DNA from 4 places in the Janthinobacterium sp. TPC_1 genome. Region 4 is predicted to be linked to each of the others. Evidence: predicted binding sites of a transcription regulator. Region 4 holds the regulator's gene; each other region holds the start of a gene.

Evidence for each region. Region 4 encodes FNR, which switches genes on or off when oxygen is low (the NO sensors DNR and NnrR bind a similar motif). Its sites were predicted from a motif close to TTGATNNNNATCAA; they were not measured.
Region 1: ubiU (ubiquinone anaerobic biosynthesis protein UbiU) is a predicted target of FNR. The motif match lies at 2,641-2,654, and genes of this name have one in related genera.
Region 2: cqsA (alpha-hydroxyketone-type quorum-sensing autoinducer synthase) is a predicted target of FNR. The motif match lies at 2,335-2,348, and genes of this name have one in related genera.
Region 3: ACQVLG_RS11210 (universal stress protein) is a predicted target of FNR. The motif match lies at 1,755-1,768, and genes of this name have one in related genera.

What each region holds. Positions count from the first base shown of each region.
Region 1 covers NZ_CP195157.1:3,807,160-3,811,262, forward strand. Annotated here, with positions in the region: gene ACQVLG_RS18695 (anaerobic ribonucleoside-triphosphate reductase activating protein) at 1-81, opposite strand, end outside; gene nrdD (anaerobic ribonucleoside-triphosphate reductase) at 74-271, opposite strand; partial or broken gene ACQVLG_RS18705 (ribonucleoside triphosphate reductase) at 268-2,021, opposite strand; gene ACQVLG_RS18710 (hypothetical protein) at 2,140-2,556, opposite strand; gene ubiU (ubiquinone anaerobic biosynthesis protein UbiU) at 2,718-3,755, shown strand; gene ubiV (ubiquinone anaerobic biosynthesis protein UbiV) at 3,765-4,103, shown strand, end outside.
Region 2 covers NZ_CP195157.1:222,499-226,601, forward strand. Annotated here, with positions in the region: gene ACQVLG_RS01100 (MFS transporter) at 1-126, shown strand, start outside; gene ACQVLG_RS01105 (GIY-YIG nuclease family protein) at 139-486, shown strand; gene ACQVLG_RS01110 (MarR family winged helix-turn-helix transcriptional regulator) at 549-1,013, shown strand; gene cqsA (alpha-hydroxyketone-type quorum-sensing autoinducer synthase) at 1,023-2,270, opposite strand; gene ACQVLG_RS01120 (sensor histidine kinase) at 2,468-3,724, shown strand; gene ACQVLG_RS01125 (hypothetical protein) at 3,736-4,059, shown strand; gene ACQVLG_RS01130 (response regulator) at 4,026-4,103, shown strand, end outside.
Region 3 covers NZ_CP195157.1:2,282,102-2,286,204, reverse strand. Annotated here, with positions in the region: gene ACQVLG_RS11220 (enoyl-CoA hydratase) at 1-306, opposite strand, end outside; gene ACQVLG_RS11215 (MFS transporter) at 383-1,672, shown strand; gene ACQVLG_RS11210 (universal stress protein) at 1,823-2,158, shown strand; gene ACQVLG_RS11205 (universal stress protein) at 2,158-2,259, shown strand; partial or broken gene mltA (murein transglycosylase A) at 2,297-3,495, opposite strand; gene ACQVLG_RS11195 (hypothetical protein) at 3,398-3,718, shown strand; gene apaG (Co2+/Mg2+ efflux protein ApaG) at 3,744-4,103, opposite strand, start outside.
Region 4 covers NZ_CP195157.1:1,543,158-1,547,260, reverse strand. Annotated here, with positions in the region: gene ACQVLG_RS07515 (cache domain-containing protein) at 1-655, opposite strand, end outside; gene fnr (fumarate/nitrate reduction transcriptional regulator Fnr) at 895-1,653, shown strand; gene ACQVLG_RS07505 (FixH family protein) at 1,778-2,302, opposite strand; gene ccoG (cytochrome c oxidase accessory protein CcoG) at 2,405-3,787, opposite strand; gene ccoP (cytochrome-c oxidase, cbb3-type subunit III) at 3,792-4,103, opposite strand, start outside.

The sequences.
Region 1 (4,103 bases), 2.3 Mb from region 4:
CACGAAGACCACGGCCGCCAGCTTGCCCGGGTAGTCGGTGGCGGAAAAGGGCGTCAGGCCGCCCACTTTCAACTCAGCCATGGCAGGCGGGCAGGCCAAGCCGGGCGCCCGCTTCCGTAAAGTACTGGCGCTCGTGGAATTCGCCCTGCTTGCCGATGTTGAACGAGGCGACGGGGCGGTGGTAGCCCATCACGCGGGTCCAGATTTCGCAGCGCTGGCGTTCGGTGTCGAGCAGGGTGATGGCGGGAGTGAAGTCGGGACGTGCATTCATGGCGTTTCCTCAAGTGATGGAGCAATGTGGGCCTGCTTGCGGGCGATCAGCTCCGCGTCGCAGGTGGGGCAGAATTCATGTTTGCCGGCCAGGTAGCCGTGGCGCGGGCAGATGGAAAACGTGGGCGTGTGACGGTGATATAGGGCAGCGAGAAGCGGCTCAGGGCGCGCTTTACCAGCTCGCGGCAGGCGTTCGCGTCGGACAGCGCTTCCGTCATGTACAAATGCAGCACCGTGCCGCCCGTGTACTTGCGCTGCAGCGCGTCCTGCAATTCCAGCGCCTCGAACGGGTCGTCCGTATGCCCGACGGGCAGCTGCGACGAGTTCGTGTAATACGGATTGTCCGGCGTGCCCGCCTGCAGGATGGCGGGATAGCGCTTGCGGTCTTCGCGGGCGAAGCGGTACGTCGTGCCTTCGGCCGGTGTCGCTTCCAGGTTGTACATATGCCCCGTCTCTTCCTGGAATTGCACCATGCGGGCGCGCACGTGGTCGAGCAGGCGTATCGCCAGCGCATGGCCCTCGGCGGACGTGATGTCCCAGGCGTCGCCGCTGAAATTGCGGATCATCTCGTTGATGCCGTTCACCCCCAAGGTGGAAAAGTGGTTGCGCAGGGTGCCCAGGTAGCGCTTCGTGTACGGGAACAGGCCTTGCTGCATCAATTCCTCAATGGTGCGGCGCTTGATTTCCAGGCTGCTCTTGCCCAGTTCCAGCAGGCGGTCCAGGTCCGCCATCAGCGCCGCTTCGTCGCCGCGCCATCGGTGGCCCAGGCGCGCGCAGTTGATCGTCGTCACCACGCCCAGGGAACCCGTCTGCTCGGCGGAACCGAACAGGCCATTGCCCCGTTTCAGCAGTTCGCGCAAGTCCAGCTGCAAGCGGCAGCACATGGAGCGGATCATGTTCGGCTTGAGCTCCGAATTGATGAAATTCTGGAAATAGGGCAGGCCGTAGCGGGCCGTCATCTCGAACAGGCGTTCCGCGTTTTCGCTATGCCAGTCGAAATCCTCGGTGATGTTATAGGTGGGGATGGGAAAGGTGAAGACTCTGCCCTTGGCGTCGCCCGCCATCATGATCTCGATGTAGGCGCGGTTGATCATGTCCATTTCCGCCTGCAGCTCGCCATAGCTGAAGTCCATTTCCTGGCCAGCGATGACGGGAATCTGCTCGCGCAGGTCGTCCGGGCAGACCCAGTCGAAGGTGAGGTTGGTGAACGGCGTCTGCGTGCCCCAGCGCGATGGCACGTTGAGGTTGAAGATCAGCTCCTGCATGTACTGGCGCACGTCTTCGTAGCGCAGGCTGTCCTTACGGATGTAGGGCGCCATGTAGGTGTCGAAGGAGCTGAACGCCTGTGCACCGGCCCACTCGTTTTGCAGGGTGCCGAGGAAGTTGACGATCTGGCCGATGGCGCTCGACATGTGCTTGGGCGGGCCCGATTCGATCTTGCCCGGCACGCCATTCAAGCCTTCGTGCAGCAGGGTGCGCAGCGACCAGCCGGCGCAATAGCCGGCCAGCATGTCGAGGTCGTGGATGTGCAGCGCCGCTTCGCGGTGCGCGGCGCCCACTTCCGGCGGATACACCTGGTCCAGCCAGTAGTTGGCGATGACCTTGCCCGACACGTTGAGTATCAGGCCGCCCAGCGAGTAACCCTGGTTGGCGTTGGCGTTGACACGCCAGTCGCGCCGGTCCAGGTATTCATTGATGGACGCGGCGACGTCGACCTGGCCGCGCATGGATGGAACTGCATTTGTCGTCATGAAACCTCCAATAAACACAACATGCGGTGTTTTTATGGAGATTAATCACTAAATATAGTGGCGTCAAAGGGCGCGTGCAGTTGCGTGGCGAATCCTTGATGCAGGTGAAAAATACACCTCAGCCGGTTTTGTTCCAGCGCGTTTCGCGCAGGATCAGCCAGCTCGCGAAAAAGAACGCGGCGCCGCAGGCGGCGACGCTGGCGACGGAGGCGGGCAGCACGTGCGTCCAGATTTCCAGCGGCGTATAGGTGCTCCAGCTGGCCACGCGCGCGTCGAAGGTGACGTAGTTCGCCAGCAGCCAGTAGATGGCCAGCAGGCCCGTGCAGATGGCGGCCTGACGCAGCAGCGGCATCTTGCTGCGCGCGAACACGGCCAGCAGGAACAGCAGCAGCACGCCCGGATACGCGCCCAGTACTTCGGGCGACAGCACGGAGAGGGTTCCCGCGTCATAGCCATCGGCCGGGCCGGCCCACTGCACTTGCAGCGCGGTGAGGAACAGGGTGAGCAGGAAAATCAGCAGCGGTTTGCGGGTCATGGCGGGCAATCGGAGGGAAGAAAAGTGGGGCATTTTACAGCCAGGTCAAGCAAGTTGAACGCGCGCCAGCCATGCATGCATTCCTTCACCTGCGTCAAGGACTGGGCGGCATGGGCGGGGCTATAGTCTGCACCCTGAGCCGATACAGGACTGAGAACACCATGATGCTTGAATCAACCACCGCCACCCGCGTGGCTGGACCGCTGGAACTGGTCTGCCCCGCCGGCAGCCTGCCCGCCTTGAAAGCGGCCGTCGACAATGGCGCCGACACCGTTTACCTGGGCTTTCGCGACGCCACCAATGCGCGCAATTTCGCCGGCCTCAATTTCGACGAGAAGGCCATTGCCGAGGGCGTGCGCTACGCCCATCAATATGGACGCAAGGTGCTGCTGGCGCTGAACACCTATCCGCAGCCGCATAACTGGGCCGTGTGGCGCAGCGCCATCGACCGCGCCGCGCAGGCCGGCATCGACGCCATGATCGTCGCCGACCCGGGATTGATGGCCTACGCGGCCCAGCACCACCCGCAGCTGCGCCTGCACCTGTCCGTGCAGGGCTCGGCCACCAACTACGAAGCCATCAATTTTTACCACGAACATTTCGGCATCGCCCGCGCCGTGCTGCCGCGCGTGCTGTCGATGGCGCAGGTCGAGCAATTGATCAGCAAGACGGAAGTCGAGATCGAGGTCTTCGGCTTCGGCAGCCTGTGCGTGATGGTCGAGGGGCGCTGCGCGCTGTCCTCGTATGCGACAGGCGAGGCGCCGAACACCCACGGCGTGTGCTCGCCGGCGAAATCCGTGCGCTGGCTGGAAACGCCGAACGGCCTCGAATCGCGCCTGAACGGCGTGCTGATCGACCGCTACGCACCCGGTGAAAACGCCAGCTACCCGACCCTGTGCAAGGGGCGCTTCGAAGTCAACGACGAAGAGTATTACGCCATCGAGGAGCCGGCCAGCCTGAACACGCTGGCGCTGCTGCCGCAACTGATCGCCATGGGCGTGCGCGCCGTGAAGATCGAAGGGCGCCAGCGCAGCCCCGCGTATGTCGCGCAGGTGACGCGCGTATGGCGCGAGGCGATCGACGCCTGCCGCGAAGGCAATGCGCGCTACGCCGTCAAGCCAGGCTGGATGGCGGCCATGGACAAGCTGGCCGAGGGTCAGCAGCACACCTTGGGCGCGTATCACCGCTCCTGGAAATAGAGGATGAACATGCTAAAACTATCATTGGGCCCCTTGCTGTACTACTGGCCGCGCGCCACCGTTTTCGAGTTTTACCAGCAGATCGCCGGCACCGCCGTCGATATCGTGTACCTGGGCGAAACCGTCTGTTCGCGCCGGCATGAGCTGCGCCTGGCCGACTGGCTCGATATCGCCGACATGCTGGCCGCCGCCGGCAAGGAAGTGGTGCTGTCGACGCAGGCGCTGATCGAGGCGGGCGCCGAACTGGCCACCCTGCGCCGCATCACGGGCAATGGCCGCTACAGCGTCGAGGCCAACGACATGGGCGCCGTGCACTGCATGGAAAAGGGGGCGTCCTTCGTCGCCGGG
Region 2 (4,103 bases), 1.3 Mb from region 4:
CGCCACCTGAGCGTGGGCGAGCTGTTCTGCGGCGGCGGCGCCCTGCTGCTGGCCGCCGCCGTGGCTGCCGCCCTGTGGACGGACATCCCCCGCATCGCCGGCACCCCTTCGATATCTTCACCTTGAGAAAGTTCTACCATGGATAAAACACGACAAACGGCCCTGAAAGCGGCCTACCGGCAACAAACGCCCGCGCTGGGCATCATCGCGCTGCAGCACCTGCCCAGCGGGCGCACCCTGCTCGAACGCAGCCGCAACGCGCCTGGCGCGCTGAACCGCCACCGCTTCGAACTCGCGCTGGGCACGCACCGCAATGCGTGCCTGCAGGCGGACTGGCGGCGCGACGGCGAAGCGGCCTTCCGCTTTGATCTGCTCGACGCCGTCACGGTGCCCGACGATCCCGCCTTCGATGCGGACGCCGAGCTCGACGCCCTGCTGGCACTGCACCTGGAACAACTGCAGGAGCGGGGCCAGGCCCTGTATTGAGCCGCCATGCTTTACACTTGCGCACTCTCAAGCACTTCGCAGCCAATTGAAAGGACGTCATGATGGATCACCCTCTCCCGCCGCCGGACGGCGCCGTCGCGCTGGACTTCTGCCTGCGCCTGGCGCGCGCCCAGGCCGTGCTGGTACGCCGCTTCGACAGCATCCTGGGCAACCTGCATGGCCTCAGTTTCAGCGATTACCAATTGCTGTACCACCTGCAGCGGGCGCCCGGCGGCCGCCTGCGCCGCATCGACCTGGCCGAACGCCTGGCGCTGACGGCGTCCGGCATCACGCGCTCGCTGCTGCCGCTGGAAAAGATCGGCCTGGTGGCGCGCCAGGCCGATGCGCGCGATGCCCGCGTCGGCTATGCCGTCATCACCGAGGCGGGGCAAGCCCTGCTGATCCACGCCGATGCGACGGCGCAGGCGCTGGGCCAGGAATTGCTGGGCAGCGCCAGCGCGGAGCAACTGGCCCCGCTGTCCCAGTTGCTGGCCAACATAGCCGGCAGCCAGCCCGGCAACGGCTGACGCGTCCCCTTACACCAGCGCCAGCCTGCGCAGGCGCCGCGTGGACGGCCACTGCTCCACGCCCGTTTCGGCGCGGACGGCGGCGCAGCCCGCCAGCACCCGCTTGATGGCCGCCGCGTCGAGCCCCGCATTGAGGGTCAGGCGCACGAGGGCGCGGTTCTTCGCCGTGGCCGGCGCGCAAAACATGGCGCCGAAAATACCTTGCCGTTCCAGCGCCTGGCGCAGGGCCAGGGTGGCCGGTTCGCCGCCCGCCTCCAGCGCCACGATCTGCTCCGTGCCGTCGCTGACGTTGTAGCCGAGCTCGCGCAAGCCTTCGCGCACCTGCAGCGTATGGCGCCGCAAGGCGGCGCGGCGCCCATCGGCGGCCATGATGAAATCGAGCGCCGCCCCCAGCCAGGCCAGTTCATGCGCCAGCAGGCAGGAACTGAAGATGGCGGGGCGCGATTCGGACAAAAAATATCCCTTGAAGCGGCTGGAACAGCTGATGAAGCCGGCGCGCCCGGCAAACGCCTTGGCCAGCGAAGCCGTGCGGAAATGCACGCGGTGTCCCAGCCCCCATTCCTCCACCAGGCCGGCGCCCTGCGGGCCATGCGTGCCCAGCGAGTGCGACTCGTCGACCACCACCACGCAATCGCTGCGCTCGGCGATGTCGAGCAATTCCAGCAGCGGCACCAGGCTGCCGTTGGTGCTGTACAGGGCATCGACGACGATCACGCCGCGGCCATGCTTTTCCACCTGCCGCCGCAAATGCGTCATGTCGTTGTGCAAAAAGGCGACGGCCTGGGCCTGGGCCGACAGCACGCCTTCCCACAGCGACGCATGGGCCTGCATATCGAGGTAGACGGGAATGCCGGGGCCGGCGATACACTGCAGCAAGCCGACGTTGGCCGCCATGCCGGACTGCGCCAGGATGCCATCCTCGCAGCCCATGTAGCGGGCCAGCCGGCTTTCCAGCCGGTGCTGCTCGCTGCCTTCCTGCAAGTACACGGCCGACATCAGCATGCCGCCCGCGTTCGCCTGCAGGGATGCCACCTGGGCCGCCACCAGCGCCGGCTCGGCCGCGATGGACAGGTAATCATTACCCGCCAGAAAGATGGCATCGGCCGGCGTGGGTTGCCAGGCATGCGGATGCTGGCCGCCCAGCAATTGTTCGATGCGCGTGACGTGATGCGCATCCATGCGCCGCACGATGTAATCGGGCAGGCAGTGTTCAGCGCGGACAAACGACGGGGTGTGCAGGCTGGTCATCATGGTCATGAGTTTTCTCCTAGGGAAATGTTTGTTGCAAATTAAAACCTTGACCGTGTTGCCAACCCGTCCATTGACGTATATCAATGTCCAGTCAGATAGTCGTTCAACCAGGAAAAATTACGCGATGATGACGTTCTGGAAAGCATCAAGGCAGAGTCATGACGCAGCAATGGCAAGGACGATGGACATACTGGCGGCAACGCGTGCGCCAGACACTGCTCCATTCGCTGCTGCATGAGCGCGCACCGCATGAGCACCTGGCCACCCGGGTTGCCATGCTGGCCGCCGTGGGCACGGTGGCCATGCCGCTGTACTACCTGCTGTGGCAGTTTTTTTTCCCGCAAGCCTATGAAAACCTGACCCTGCGCCTGACGGGCGTGGGCATCTGCCTGGCGGGCCTGTTCGCGCGCCGCTTTTCGGCCCGCTGGCTGTCGCGCTACCTGCTGTTCGCCCTCAGCTACATCCTGCCGTTCTTCTTTACCTTCATGTTCCTGATGAACCATGCGTCGTCCATCTGGAGCGAATCGCTGCTGATCGGCCTGGTGGTGCTGTTTCATTTCGAGACAAGACTGGCGTGCCGCGCCTACCTGATCGGCACGGGCGCCGCCTGCCTGGCCGTCATCGTGCAGGGCGAAGGCGGCTTCCTGCTGCAGCCCACGGTGCTGCAGCAGCTGCCCGTGCACTGGTTCACCATCGCCGCGCTCTCCGTCGTGAAAGTGGGCGGCAAGGTGCTGGAACAGGAGCGCCTGTCGGGTCTGGCCGCCGGGCTCGGTTCCGTGGCGCACGAGCTGCGCACGCCGCTGACCAGCGTGGAGGCGAACGTGCGCGGCATGCGCCGCCTGCTGCCGCAACTGGCCGGCGAGACCGAGGCCATGCCGCCCCTGCAGGAGGCGCTGTCGCGCATCCAGTTCGAGGTGCGCCACATGCAGCACATGATCGACCTGTTCCTCCTCAGCGCCAGCGCCGTCAACCGCAACCTGGAACCGAGCCAGGTGCTGTCGATGCTGGACATGGTGCATTCCGTGCTCAAGCGCTATCCGTTTACCGGCAACAAGCAGCGCGCCAGCGTCACGCTGGACGTGCGCGCCGACTTCCAGTTCGCGGGACAGGACGAACTGTGCGTGGTGATCCTGCTCAACCTGCTGAGAAATGCGCTGAAAGCCGTGCAGCGGGCCGGCAAGGGCCGCGTGCGCATCATCATCGACGGCGCCCGCCCCGTGCCCCGCCTGCTGGTCATCGACACGGGCTGCGGCATCGCGAAAAACCGCCTGCCGCTGATCTTCGAGCGTTTTTATTCGTATCCCGTGCACAACGGCAGCGGCATCGGCCTGGCCCTGTGCCGGCAGATCGCCCACGCCTGGCAGGCGCGCATCCGCTGCGTGTCGCGCGAGCATGCGTATGCGATCTTCATCCTGGAATTTCCCCAGCCCGTGCCTGCCCGCTTCCAACCCATTTCCTAGCAAGGTGACGCATGCAACTGCCCGTCTACACCCATCCGACCCTCACCGTGCTGATCGATGACAGCGATTCCTTTCTGAAAAGCATGGCTTTCCAGCTCGATCCCGCGCTGGCGCGCAAGACCTTCCACGATACGAGCACGGCGCTGCACTGGCTGCAGCAAACGCACCAGCGCGTCGCCATGCCCCTGCATGTGAATTTCGACCTGCACAGCACGGCGCCCAACGACTGCAATGTCGCCATCGACATCGAGCGCATCTGGCGCATCAGCGGCCAGGCCCAGCGCTTTGCCGTGCCGTCCGTGTGCTGGTGGTCGATTATTCGATGCCGCAGATGAATGGCCTGGAATTCTGCCAGGCCGTGCGCGACTTGCCGTGCAAG
Region 3 (4,103 bases), 740 kb from region 4:
CACCGCGCCCACCACGGGTTTGCGCACGCGCAAGATATACTCCCAGTTGCGGCTGATGTAGCCCTGGGTAAAGGTATCGGGATAAGTGTAGTCGGCCATGGCCGCGATATCGGCGCCGGCGGCAAACGCTTTTTCGCTGCCCGTGAGCACGATACAGCCGATATTCTCGTCCGCATCGAATTTAAGCAAGGCGTGGCCCAGCTCACTCATCATGTTGTCGTTCAAGGCGTTCAAGGCCTTGGGGCGGTTCAGGCGTATCAGTGCTACTTTGTCCTGGATGTCGATGATCAGGTCTTCATATTGCATAGTGTCTCCTCTCAATGAACGGTGTGACGATTGTAGCGGCTAACGGCAGCGGCGCGGCAGGTGCGCTGCTATTATTGTGAGCCCGGCCACCTTTATCGAGCAGCGTATTTTCTCCGCCCTCTTCCAGTACTGCGCAAACCACCTGCGCGGCGACGGTAGCGCAGCCAGCGTCAATTTCCGCCGCCTGTGGTTCAGCAACGGCCTCAATTGCTTCGGCGCCCAGATCACCTCGCTGGCCCTGCCCCTGTGCGCGGTATTGTTATTGCATGCGACGCCGGAACAGATGGGCGTGCTGGTCGCCCTGCAGGCGCTGCCGTTTGCCCTCTTCGGCTTGCCCGTCGGCGTGCTGCTGGACCGGCGCAGCAAGCACCCGATCATGCTGTTCAGCGAAAGCATGTCCGGCCTGGCCCTGGCCAGCGTGGCCGTCGCTTACTGGTGCGGCGTACTGTCGATGCCATGGTTATATATTGTGGGATTCGTCATCGGCACGGGCTTCGTCGTCGGCGGCGGCGCCGAACAGGTCTTTTTGACCTTTTTGGTGGGGCGCGACGGCTTGATCGATGCGCAATCAAAATTTGCCGCCACCGAATCGGCTTCGCGCCTGATCGGTCCCGGCCTGGCCGGCGTGCTGGTGCAAGTGCTGTCCGCACCCGTCGCCATCCTGTGTACGGCTTGCGGCTATCTGATTTCCGTCTTCAATCTGCGCGCCATGAGCGTGCGCGACCCACGCCCGGCGCCGTCAAGCAAGCACGCCTTGCGCGACATCGCCGACGGCTTGCTGTTTGTCTGGCGCGAACCGCTGCTGCGCGCGCTGGCCTGGGGCGCCGGTATCTGGCACTTCCTGTTTTACGCCAGCATGGCCTTGACGGTGCTGTTCGCCACGCGCGACCTGGGCATGAGCCCTGGCGTACTGGGCATGACGCAGATGCTGGGCGGTGCCGGCGTCTTGCTCAGCGCCTTCATCGTCAAGCCATTGACGAAGCGCTACGGCGCCGGCCGCACCATCCTGATCGGCCTGGCATCCACCTCCGTGTGCTTTGCCCTGACGCCAACGATTCCCGCCGCACTGTTCGGCAGCGCGGCCGCCAGCGCCGTCGCTTATGCCATATTGATGTTCTTTTTCGATTGCGGCGTGATGCTGTTCTTTATTCCCTACCTGGGCTTGCGCCAGAAGGTCACGCCCGATCCCATGCTGGGCAGGATGACGTCGACCATGCGCTTCCTGACGGTGGCGACGGCGCCGCTGGGTGCGCTGGCCGCCGGCTGGGTGGCGGAACACTTTGGCGTGCGCAATGGTCTGGCCTGCATCGCGGCAGGCAGTATCCTGTTGACGGCCGCCATGGTGTGGGGGCACGCCGCTGCGTAGCGTGCGCACCTGAAGCGATGAATGGGCATACACTGACAAAAGATTGCTTTGGCGACACTATTTCTGCCAAAGCCTGTGAGGTTTGATTTACATCAAGGTTTTAATTGATGTAAATCCATAAGCTGTCTGACATCACTTGAGGAGTACGCCATGTTTAACGCCATCTTATTTCCCACCGACGGCTCGCCGCTGTCCGACAAAGCCGCCGAGACCGCCCTCGCCTTCGCCCAATTGAACAAGGCCAAGCTGATCGCCATCAGCGTGGTGCAGCCTTTCCCGTTCTCGCCGATGGCCGACGGCGGCATCGTGCTCGACGCCAGCCTGTATGAACAACAAATGCAGGAAGCCTCGCAACGCGCCATCGACAAGATCGGCGAAGCGGCACGCGCCGCCGGCGTGCCCTTCGAAGGCGTGGTAGCAGTCTCGCCGAGCCCGCACGAAGAAATCGTCAACGCGGCGCAAACCTATCATTGCGACATCATCTAATGGCCTCGCATGGCCGCAAGGGCTTGAACAAGCTGTTCGTGGGCAGCGAAACGCAAAAAGTGCTGGCGCATACGCACTTGCCCGTCATGGTTCTGCGTTAAGCCAGACCATAGCTACCCCGGCGTCGCGTGCAGCAACTCAGCGCGCCGGCGCCTGCTTCGGCAACAACACCCACACGGCGCCGCTCTGCTTCATGCGGCCCGCATTCTCGGCCGCTTCCGCGCCAAAACCAAAGAAGTAATCGACACGGATAGGCCCGCGAATGGCGCCGCCCGTATCTTGCGCCATCACCAGGCGCTGCATGGGAATCTCGCTATTGGCTTGCGTGGTGGACAGGAACACGGGCGCGCCCAACGGCAGGAAGCGCGAATCGATGGCCACCGAACGCTGCGGTGTCAACGGCACGCCCAGCGCGCCCTTCGGACCTACTTTCGGGTCGGGCAGGCGCTCCTCCTTGAAGAAGACATAACTGGGATTGGCATTGAACAATTCATCCTTGCGCGTCGGGTGGCCGGCGATCCACGCCTTGATGCCCTGCGCGGACGCCTGGCTCAGGGTCAGTTCGCCCTTGTCGACCAGGTAGCGGCCGATCGATTTATACGGATGGCCGTTTTGATCCGCATACGCCACGCGCACGGTTTCCTGCGTATCAGTCAGCTGCACGCGCCCGGAACCCTGCACTTGCAGGAAGAACGCCTCGACTTCGTCATCCACCCACAGCAATTCCTTGCCCGTCACGGACGTGGCGCGCTCGATGTCGGCGCGCGTGGCGTACGGGATCACCTTCTTGCCGACCAGCTTGCCCCGCAGGCGCATGTTTTTCAATTCCGGATACACGCCGGACAAGTCCACCGAGACCAAGTCGTCAGGCACCTTGTACAGCGGTGTCTGGTATGGGCCACCGCGCTTGCGCGCGCCGTGCAGCAGCGGCTCATAGTAGCCGGTCACCAATCCAGTATTGGCGCCATCAGCGGTAATGACTTGATTTGGCACAAAGAGGTCTCGAAAAACAGGCGGATGGCCTTGTCGCTGTCGGCATTCACCTGACGCGCAATCGTGCACGATTCCTTCCAGTCCGGACGTTTCACCAGCACGCCGCACGAAGCCATGAAGGCGGGCCAGGCGGCGCGCATGTCGTCGCGCGCCCAGCCGGGCAAGGCGGCAAACTTGGCGGGCACGAAGGTGGGCGCCGCCACATCCGTGGCATCCTTGGCATCGGCGGGCTTGGCCGGCACCGGCTTGACGACGGTCGGCGCGATGGGCGGCGCCTTGCCGCTGGCAGCGGGCGGCGCAGGCGGCGTGGTACAGGCGGAAAGTGCAAGCGCGACGGCGCCGATTGAAACGGGTAGACTACCGCGTGTCAACAGACGGCGGGTAAATACTAAGCTGCGGGTAAATAACATAGGGGTGCGTATGTGGATCTTGATGATAGAGGCGCTGGTGGCGTTCTTCTTGCTGGCATTTATAGTCTGGTGGACCATGTATTCGGGCAAAAAGCCCGCACCGCCGGCACGCAAGCAGCTCAGTGAAGAAGAGGACGCCACCGAAAAACTGAAGTAAGGGGGCAAGCCCCCCCGGCGTTTCCTTAATGCAAGGTACGCGGCACCGACAGCACGAACTCGGGAATCGGCGCGTCGAACTGATGGCCATCTTCGGCCACGCAAAAGTACTCGCCGTGCATCGAGCCTTGCGGCGTGGCCAGCATGGTGCCGCTCGTGTATTCGAACTGTTCGCCCGGCTGCAGCAGCGGCTGGTGGCCAACGGCGCCCAGGCCGCGTACCTCTTCCACCTTGTTGTCCGCATCGGTGATGACCCAGTGGCGCGAAATCAGTTGCGCGCCAACAGTGCCACTGTTGACCACGCGAATCGTGTAGCTGAACACGTGCCGCCCCTGGTCGGGTGCCGATTGCTCGGGCAGGTACTGCGTCTTGACCGTTACCGTAAA
Region 4 (4,103 bases):
AGCGGCTGGTGTCCGGGTGCAGCACGTAGCGCGGCACGGCGCCGCGCGTGAGGATGAAGTAATAGCCGCTCTTGCCGATCTTTTCCGAACGCAAACGGCCCAGCAGGTTGTCCTTGTACAGGCGCAATACGCCGATCACCACGCCGGCCACCTGGCCATCGGCGGCCAGCACGGGCGCCACCATCTGCACGATGGGCATGCCGCTCGATTTGCCCAGCATCGGTTCCGTGATCATGGGCTGGCGCGTGCGCAGGACGGTCTGGAAGTATTCGCGCTCGGCAACATTGATGCCGGCGCGCCCCGCCACTTCCGGCATGTCGGCCACGACGGCGCCATGCGCGTCGAGCACCAGCACGTCGTCGAACAGCACCAGCATCGAGCGGCGCGAATAGTATTGGCGCAACTGGGCGGGCTGGGCGATCAGTTCCGGCGGCTGCTGCCTGGCCGTCAGGGTGACGATCTGCAGCAGCATGGCCAGCTTGTCGTCGAGTTCGGCGGCGGTGCGGGTGATCAGGGACGACTGCTGGCTCAGCAGTACTCGGGTGAAATCGTCGCGCATGTGCTGCACCTGGATCATCGTGACCAGCGCGATCATGGCGATCGAGGTCAGGCTGGTGGCCAGCGCGACTTTTGCTTTGATGCCGAGAGGCTTCATGATTTCCTTTTCAGTACCGGGCGGCACAGGCGGCAGATAATGCTGTCAGGAATTTTCCTATCAATGCCCCAGCTTGGCAAGCGCCACCGCGCAAATTGCCTGCCCCGTACGGCCTTTTGACGATGTTGCCATATAATTAAAGTCGGAACGTCGTTTATTCAGCGAAATTGCGGTGAAATTGGCACACGGCAACCCTGTATGCAGTAAACTTGTTGTTGCATTTTCTAAAAGGTACCGACATGACTGAAGCGCTACTCACTCCAACCTTGCCCACCGTGAACGTGGAGGCGTTGCGTGCGCGATGCTCGACTTGCAGCATGCATCAATTGTGCCTGCCGATGGGCCTCGATGTGGGCGACATGGACAGACTGGACCAGATCATCGGCCGCCGCCGCAAGATCGTGCGCGGCGCCTCGCTGTTCCGCATCGGCGACTCGTTCCAGAACCTGTACGCGATCCGTCTGGGCCACTTCAAGACGTACCAGATCAATCCCGGCGGCGAAGAGCAGGTGACGGGTTTCCAGATGGCCGGCGAACTGCTGGGCATGGACGCCATCAGCGCCGACCGCCACCACTGTAATGCGGTGGCCCTGGAAGATAGTGAAGTGTGTGAAATCCCGTTTTCCAGCCTGGAACAATTGCTGGGCAACATGCCGACCCTGCTGCGCCATTTCCACCGCATGATGAGCCAGGAAATCACGCGCGAGCAAAGCGTGATGCTGTTGCTGGGCAATATGCAGGCGACGCAGCGTTTTGCCGCCTTCATCGTCAACCTGGCGTCGCGCTACGAGGCGCGCGGCTATTCGAGCAGCAAATTCCAGCTGCGCATGTCGCGCGAGGAAATCGGCAACTACCTGGGCCTGACCATCGAGAGCGTCAGCCGCTTATTGTCGAAATTCAAGAAGGAAGGCTGGCTGCGCGTCTCCAACCGCGAGATCGAGATCCTGCAGCCGGCGAAACTGAAGGCCATTACGGCCGGTACGGACGTCTGCAAATAACAGCACCGTCAAAACCTACTGCGCGTCGCGCTTTGCGGCCTGCGATGCTCGCTGTGCTATAGCACAGCTGTGCTTCTCAGCCACAAATCACTGCCGCTCGCTACGGTTTTCCCGGCACTGTACGTTATAGTTCTTCATCCGCATGCAGCGCGATGCTGCGCTGCAACGGCCAGGTCCAGATGCCGGACAGGCGCCACTCGCGCTTATCGTTTTCCACCAGCACCTGCCAGCGGCTGCGTTCGAGCATCGGCAGCGTCACGGAAAAATTGCCGGCCGCATCGGGCTGCACCAGCAGCTTGATATCCTTTTCCGGCAACGTCGCATGCGCCAGGTGCAGCTGCAGCGGACCCTGGTACGCCTTGCCGAAGCTGTGCACGGAACCGCTGAGGCGCGCTGCAGCGACGTCATACGACAGGCTGGTATCCATCGCCAGGTTGCTGGCGGCCGTGTCGCGCTTCAAATCCTGGTTGATGGCCTTGCCCTGCTTGTAATAATCGCCCACCACCAGCGCATCGGGTTGCGTAAACGCAATATAGCCCATGAAACTGCCGACGACCACGGACAGGCCGGGACCGATCATCAGCAGCCATGGCCAGCGGTGCTTGTACCACGGGGCAACGGGAGGTTGCAGTTTCAGACTGTCGGACATGCTATTTCTCCTGTTTAATCAGCCAGTCCCCATGCGGGAACCGGCCTTCCTGCAACTTCGTGGCGGCGGCGAGGGCACCCGGTCCCCGTCCGCCTTTCCTTGTTAACGTGGCACGATGAATACCGCGCTTTCACGCACATGCAGCGACGGGTCGTCCAGCGATTGCAATTCGATCGCAATCTTGTTCGAGCCTTTCTCGCCGACGCCGTGCGGCACGCGCAGGCGGATCGGCCAGCCCAGCGTTTCCGTTGGCTGCAAGGTCACTTCTTCGCGCGTCAGCAAGGTCAGGCCCGGCAAGCCGGATGCGCTGATTTTGAAATGCTGGCTTTGCTCCGAGGTGTTCATGATCTGCAGGCGGTAGACGTTTTCGATCATGCCGTCTTCCACTTCGCGTCCCATCGAACCGCGGTCGCGGATCACGTCCATCTTCAGCGGCGTGCGCAGGGCCAGCGAAGTACACACGGCGATGATGATCAGGGCCAGGATGGAAGTGTAGATCAAGACGCGCGGGCGCATGGCGCGCTGGCGTATCTGCTTCGAATTGAAGTTGTTTTCCATCGCATGGTCGGTACTGTAGCGTACCAGTCCCCGCGGCCGGTCGACCTTGTCCATCACGCTGTTGCAGGCATCGACGCAGGCGGCGCAGCCGATGCATTCATACTGCAGGCCGTTGCGGATATCGATGCCGGTCGGACACACCTGCACGCACAGGGTGCAGTCGATGCAATCGCCGAGCTTGTCGTTGTTGCCGGCCTTCTTGCTCATGGCGCCGCGTGGTTCGCCGCGCTTGGCATCGTAGGTGATGATCAGGGTGTCCTGGTCGAACATGGCGCTCTGGAAGCGCGCGTAGGGGCACATGTATTTGCACACCTGCTCGCGCAGCCAGCCCGCGTTGCCGTAGGTTGCCAGGCTGTAGAACAAGACCCAGAACCACTCCCAGGGACCGAAATTGAGCGTGGTCACCGCGTGCGCCAGTTCCTTGATCGGCGTGAAGTAGCCGACAAAGGTAAAGCCCGTCCACAGGGCGATGGCGCCCCATACCAGGTGCTTGGCCGTCTTCTTGAACGCCTTGCGCAGGGACGGACCCTGCTTGTCGAGGGCCATGCGCGCGCTGCGCGTGCCCTCGATGCGGCGTTCGACCCACAGGAAGATTTCCGTGTATACCGTTTGCGGGCAAGAGAACCCGCACCACACCCGCCCGGCAATGGCCGTGACGAGGAACAACAAATACGCACAGATGATCAGCAGGGCCGCCAGATAGATGAAATCCTGGGGCCACAGCACGACGCCGAAAATGTAGAACTTGCGCGTGGTCAAATCGAACAGCAGGGCTTGCCTGCCATTCCAGGTCAACCACGGCAAGCCGTAGAACGCGAGCTGGGTAAGCCATACGCATACCCATCGCCAGGTAGCGTAGCGTCCTTTGGCCTCGCGAGGGTAGATTTGCTCGCGGGCCGCATACATCTTGATGACTTGAGGTTCCATTACATCATTTCACGGGCGTCTGGGGATTCGACAGGCTCCAGACATACGCCGACAGCACGTGTACCTTGGATTCGCCGAGGAAATCGCTGAAGGCCGGCATGGTGTTGGAGCGACCCTTGCGCACGGTTTCCATGATGGTATCGGCGCTGCCGCCGTACAGCCAGATCTTGTCCGTCAGGTTAGGCGAACCGAGCATCTGGTTGCCCTTCGCATCGGCGCCGTGACAGGCCATGCAGGCGCCGAACTTGGCCTTGCCCAGCACGGATTTGACGGGATCCGAGGTGGAACCGGACAGGCTCAGCACGTAATGGGCCAC